Funiculus sociatus GB2-C1: one gene and its partner. The protein of the gene in region 2 interacts with the protein of the main gene of each other region in a pairwise test. Links are inferred from orthologs where the notes say so. Each region holds a gene or a part of one and is shown on either strand. Other genes may lie near its edges. The genes, in order: dnaB and dnaA.

Region 1 (3,162 bases), on a different replicon or contig from region 2:
CGGTGGACTCAAGTAAAAGCTGCCCGTAGCCGTTCTGAGGCGACAGTGCCATCCCAACTTGGCATAGAAAAGCGCACTAATCCATTTTTGCGCTGGGACGCTCCTGTGCTGCAATCAGCAGTGAAAAGTCTAGACCCTGTGCAGACTTTTGCCAGGCTGCGCGGGATGAAGGATCGGTTTTAGATTAAAAGATTGCGATCGCTCACTATCTTTTTGTAAGATGGAGTGTTCTAGCTTATCATTACTCCTTCTGTTGTCTGTAGCAGAAAAAAGACTATGGCGAAACGTGTGCAATTAGTTTTGAATCAAGATGTCAGCAAACTGGGAAAATCTGGCGATTTAGTAGAAGTCGCTCCCGGTTATGCTCGCAATTACCTAATTCCCCAAAAAATGGGAGTTCCTGCCACTCCCGGCTTGCTCAAGCAAGTCGAACGGCGTAGAGAAAAAGAGCGGCAGCGCCTTTTGGAAGAGAAGCAGGTAGCTACAGAGCTGAAGACTGCTATAGAGGCTGTGGGCAGCTTCACCATTGCTAAGCAGGTAGGTGAAGAAAATGCCATCTTTGGTACTGTCACGGCTCCAGAAGTGGCAACAGCCATCCAACAAGCCACTGGTAAGGAAGTCGATCGGCGGAATATCAGCCTCCCCGATATCGGAGAGACTGGCACCTACAAGGCAGAAATAAAATTACACCCGGAAATCACAGCGGTTGTACAAATTCAGGTTGTGGCTAGCTAAGCGTAGTGCAGAGACGTTGAAGACGTTGCATACAACGTCTCTACAGTTTCCGCGTGGGTAGAAGCAGTTTTTTCAGTCAAAAAAAGGGGGTTGGGTGTCGGATCGCAGCGACTACTCAACCCCCATTATCATAGTCGTGGCGGCTCCTTGTTAAAACGACCTCTGTTATGGCTCACGAACTGAATTTTCATTCTTCAAGCGATCGCCTTCCACCCCAAAACCTCGACGCTGAAGAAAGCATCTTGGGGGGCATTTTGCTAGACCCAGAAGCCATCGGTCGAGTAACTGACTTACTTGTGCCAGAGGCGTTTTCTCTCATCGCTCACAAAGAGATTTACCGATCCGCCCTTACCCTCCACAGCCAAGGTAAACCGACCGACTTAATGAGCGTTACCAGTTGGCTGTATGACAGAGGCTTGCTGGAGAAGGTTGGCGGACAAACAAAGTTAGCTCAACTGGTGGATCGCACGGTTTCAGCCGTCAACATCGACCAGTACGCGGCGCTGGTGATAGATAAGTACCTGCGCCGTAAGTTAATCCAAGCAGGCGGCGAGATTGCTCAGTTGGGTTACGAGACGGCTACGGAGTTGGAAATTATCCTCGACCAGGCGGAACAGAAAGTTTTCAGCCTGACTCAAGATCGTCCTCAGCAGGGTCTGGTTCCTATTTCCGACACGCTGATAAATACATTTCAGGATATTGAAACTCGCCATCAGGATCTAGCGCTACCCGGTCTTACCTGTGGCTTTTATGACCTCGACGCGATGACTGGCGGCTTTCAGCGTTCCGATCTGATTATCGTGGCGGGTAGACCGTCAATGGGAAAAACAGCTATCTGCCTCAATATTGCTCGCAATATTGCTGAGTTTCATAAGTTGCCAGTAGCTGTTTTTAGCTTGGAAATGTCGAAAGAACAGCTGGTGCAGCGGATGCTTGCTAGTGAGGCTAAGATTGAAAGTAACCATTTGCGGGCTGGGCGAGTTGCACAAATTGAGTGGGAACCTTTGAGTCGCGCCCTTGGCACTCTTTCGGAGATACCAATTTTTATTGATGATACGCCGAATATGACTGTGATGCAGATGCGATCGCAAGCTCGTCGTCTTCAAGCAGAACAGCGTGGCGAGTTGGGATTAATTCTGCTGGATTACTTGCAATTGATGGAAGGCGGCGGCGACAATCGGGTGCAAGAGCTGTCAAAAATTACCCGAAGTCTCAAAGGTTTAGCTCGCGAACTCAGCGTCCCAATTATCGCTTTATCCCAGCTGAGTCGAGGTGTGGAAGCTCGTAATAATAAACGCCCAATGATGTCTGATTTAAGAGAATCGGGGTCGATCGAACAGGACGCGGATTTAATTATGATGTTATATCGCGAAGAGTATTACCAACCCGATACACCAGATCGAGGTATTGCTGAGGTAATTATTTCTAAACATCGAAATGGCCCGACGGGAACCATCAAGTTATTATTTGATCCGCAATTTACCCGCTTCCGAAATCTCGCCTCTTCTAATCGGGGATGATTCAATAAATTGGTATATACAAAGCAAAAACCCGGTTTACTTTGAAACCGGGTTCCGTCAGATTTATTTAGCTAATTTTTAGCAGTTCTACATCGAAAATCAGCGTAGCATTGGGAGGAATCACGCCACCTGCACCGCGAGATCCATAACCCAATTCTGGGGGAATAATTAACTGGCGACGACTACCGACTTTCATGGTACTGAGTCCTTCATCCCAGCCTTTGATTACCTGGCCGACACCGAGTTTGAAGGAGAAGGGTTGATTGCGATCGCGCGAACTATCAAACTTCGTGCCATCCTCTAAAGTGCCAGTATAATGCACTACGACTGTCTGACCAGTTTTTGGAGTCGCACCGTCGCCTTCTTTTAACTCCGTATACTTGAGGCCAGAGGGCGTTGTCGTAACCTTCTCGTCACTTTCTGGGTTGGTATTCATCGTAATAAGCCTTGTACTGTCAACATCTGGGTTATTGCTTGGGGTTTGTGTAACTGTAGGTGAGGAGTAATTTAGCTCGGAAGCGATCGCCTCTTGTGGAGAGTTGCTAACTTGAGCCAATATTATCACCAACACGCAGGCAAACATGACCCCGACGCTGATTAAAATCTCTCTCAAAATGTTTCCTCCATACCTTTAAGACTTCAAAATTTTAGATTTTGCAAAGGTCGAACTTCCTTTGCTGCCAATGGCATTGTATAGGCACGAAGCACTATTGATTTTAGATTCAATCCAAAATCCAAAATCCAAAATCGACAAAATTTTAGATCTTGCAAAGCTTGAACTTCCTTTGCTGCCAATGCCATAGTATAGGCACGAAGCACTACTGATTTTAGATTCAATCAAAATCCAAAATCTAAAATCCAAAATCGATTGTCCCGTTGGATTCTCAAATCCTATCAGCTTTTATCA
Region 2 (3,189 bases):
AGAAAGAATGTAGGAGGAAGCGATCGCGCAAACTTGACATCAACAGCCGCAATTAACTCGGTTGTTGAACAATTTGCTGTTGATACTTCTGCTCAGTGATGATATCTCGTGTACTTTCCAGTCGATCTAAAAATACAATTCCATCAAGATGATCGTTTTCATGTTGAAAGATGCGGGCAACAAAATCTGTAAATTCTCGCCGCTGCAATTTGCCATTCCGGCTGGTGTACTCTACCTCTATCGCCCGATATCTGGGAACTAACCCACGAATCCCCGGAATGCTCAGACAGCCTTCCCAACCTTTCACAACCTCATCTGAATGACCAATAACTCTAGGATTGAGGATAGCAGTTGGCTCCATCTCCGGAGCATTAGGATACCTGGGATTGGGACGAGACGCGACAATGAACAAGCGATAAGATTGAGCTACCTGGGGTGCTGCAATCCCAACCCCATTAGCTTGAGCAACGGTTGAAATTAGATTGTCAATCAGCTTTTGAATCCGCTCATCACGAACATTTTCAATATTTTGAGCTTGTTGGCGGAGTATGGCATTGCCTAGCTGAGCGATTTGCAGGATTTCAGTCATGGCTTTTGTTGGTTGAAAATAGCGATCGCTACAACAAGAATGGATAATACTATTCTGCACAAAGCGGTAGAGGTGAGCCGTGGATATTTCTCTTGAACAGCTCTGGAGTCAGGTACTGGAGCGTCTACAGCTACAACTGAGCCGTCCTACCTTTGAAACTTGGATCAAAACCGCCAGCGCCCAGGAGCTGGAAAATAACTGCTTGGTGATTTGCACTCCTAATCCCTTTGCTCGGAATTGGTTGCAAAAATATTACATCAAAACCATTGCTGATGTCGTGCAAGATATTTTGGGTAAGCCTGTGGAAATTCATATCACAGTGAACCCAGGAAATCAAACTTCTAACACTGGGGATGCTGAGATTTCCTGGTCTTTGCCCATTGAAACCAGTATTCCAGAGATTTTACCTGGCAACCGCCCTAGACCGATACAATTAAATCCCAAGTATGTTTTTTCACGCTTTGTTGTTGGCTCCAATAATCGTATGGCTCACGCTGCTTCTTTAGCAGTAGCTGAATCTCCAGGGCGTGAATTTAATCCTCTGTTTTTGTGCGGCGGTGTTGGGTTAGGCAAAACTCACTTAATGCAGGCTATTGGTCATTACCGTTTAGAAATTTGTCCAGATTCTAAAATATTTTATGTATCTACAGAACAGTTTACTAATGACCTGATTGCAGCTATCCGTAAAGACAGTATGCAAAGCTTTCGAGAACATTACCGAGCTGCGGATGTAATATTAGTTGATGATATTCAATTTATTGAAGGTAAAGAATATACTCAGGAAGAATTTTTTCATACTTTTAACACTTTACATGAAGCTGGAAAGCAAGTAGTTATAGCTTCTGATCGTCCTCCTAATCAAATTCCACGGTTGCAAGAACGCCTTTGTTCTCGTTTTTCTATGGGCTTAATTGCAGATATTCAACGCCCAGATTTAGAAACTAGAATGGCGATTTTGCAGAAGAAAGCAGAGTATGAAAATATGCGTTTGCCCAGAGTAGTAATTGAATATATTGCTACAAATTATACTTCAAATATTCGAGAATTAGAAGGTGCTTTAATTCGGGCTGTGGCTTATATTTCAATTTCTGGGTTGCCAATGACAGTTGAAAATATTGCGCCAGTTTTGAATCCACCTGCTGAAAAAGTAGCAGTTTCTCCTGAAGCGGTAATGATAGCGATCGCAGAAACTTTTAATGTTTCTATTGAAGACTTAAAAGGCAATTCTCGTCGTCGAGAAATTAGCTGGGCGCGACAACTTGGGATGTATTTGATGCGCCACCACACGAATCTTAGTTTACCCAGAATTGGTGAGGAATTTGGGGGTAAAGATCACACGACTGTAATGTATAGCTGCGACAAAATTATTCAGTTGCAAAATACCGATCCCGATGTAGCGAAGACACTACGTCAACTAAGTGATCGCATCAATATGCTGTGCAGAAACCAGAATCAATCTTAACTATCTAGCTGACGTTACCCACCTTAGTTAACTGAATTTTTTTAGAAAAATTGTAAAGATTTATTAAGCTAAAATTTGCCTGTGGAAAAACTCCTATTTTCTGTGGAAAACTCTGTGGTAAAGCAGTGAAAAATCCGTGACTGTAGGGGAAAACTTTAAATAAGTATAAATACTGTGTGGAAAACCCCTGCTACTTTTCCACAAATTTTCCACAGGCTAGACATAGCTCAAACTAATACAGACAAAAGAATTAGCAAGGTTTTCCACATTTTCCACAGCCCCTACTACTACTCTTCTAAAATTAATTTAATTTAGGATTAGTATTCGCGATCGCTGTTTTTGCAGTTTCAACTGGATTGCTTAGGGCAGGAATGGTACGATCTGCATCTGTGCCAAGAGTAAGCGAGTTATTGTGTTTGACTCAACAACTCGAAAATCGAACTCCTATGAAACTGGTTTGCTCCCAAAACGATCTCAGTACCAATCTTTCTATCGTCGGTCGAGTAGTGCCATCACGCCCGACACACCCTGTCTTAGCAAACGTCAAGCTGGAAGCCAATCAAGAGACTCAGCGTGTATCTCTGACGGCATTTGATCTCAGCCTTGGCATCCAAACAAGCTTTCCGGCACAAGTGGAAGAGGCGGGGATACTCACCCTACCCGCAAAGCTGTTAAACGATATTGTTTCCCGTTTGCCCGACGGAACGATTACTCTCGAAGATGAAGGGGCCGGAGAAACGAACAGCGAAGGCATTATCGCCACCCTGACTTCTACCTCTGGAAGCTATAAAGTCCGGGGAATGGGAGCAGAAGAGTTTCCAGAACTGCCAGTAATTGAAAATGGCGAAACGGCTTATTTACCAGCCGCAGCTTTAATTGAGGGATTGCGGGGTTCGTTGTTTGCCACCAGTCCCGACGAAACTAAACAGGTATTGACAGGGGTTCACCTAACATTCCAGCAAGAAGCAATTGAATTTGCTGCCACAGATGGTCATCGTTTATCAGTTGTGCAGACGAGTAACCAGAGTGAAGTGGATGAGGATACAGCAGTATCATCGGCTGAGGCGAACAAGAGAGAGATAACCATTCCAGCCAGAGCATTGCGGGAACTGGAACGGATGTTAGGGATGCGCCAGTC

The links.
Region 1: the proteins of dnaA (region 2) and dnaB interact in binary tests that used the Escherichia coli proteins (3 or more experiments, as listed by UniProt). The link is inferred for Funiculus sociatus GB2-C1 from one-to-one orthologs.

The regions. Positions count from the first base shown.
Region 1 is NZ_JAMPKJ010000018.1:9,510-12,671, reverse strand. Bases 247-3,078 are described here. They hold dnaB (replicative DNA helicase), read left to right. Parts: upstream 247-902; coding sequence 903-2,255; downstream 2,256-3,078. Other genes in these bases: NDI42_RS10865 (FKBP-type peptidyl-prolyl cis-trans isomerase), read right to left, coding at 2,323-2,868; rplI (50S ribosomal protein L9), read left to right, coding at 277-735. In the rest of the region: gloB (hydroxyacylglutathione hydrolase), read left to right, coding at 1-183; NDI42_RS10860 (phasin family protein), read right to left, coding at 3,160-3,162. UniProt on the Escherichia coli protein: The main replicative DNA helicase, it participates in initiation and elongation during chromosome replication. Travels ahead of the DNA replisome, separating dsDNA into templates for DNA synthesis.
Region 2 is NZ_JAMPKJ010000008.1:2,896-6,084, forward strand. Bases 1-2,859 are described here. They hold dnaA (chromosomal replication initiator protein DnaA), read left to right. Parts: upstream 1-668; coding sequence 669-2,051; downstream 2,052-2,859. Other genes in these bases: argS (arginine--tRNA ligase), read left to right, coding at 1-13; def (peptide deformylase), read right to left, coding at 53-589; dnaN (DNA polymerase III subunit beta), read left to right, coding at 2,498-2,859. Outside these bases: more of dnaN, read left to right, coding at 2,860-3,189. UniProt on the Escherichia coli protein: Plays an essential in the initiation and regulation of chromosomal replication. Binds in an ATP-dependent fashion to the origin of replication (oriC) to initiate formation of the DNA replication initiation complex once per cell cycle.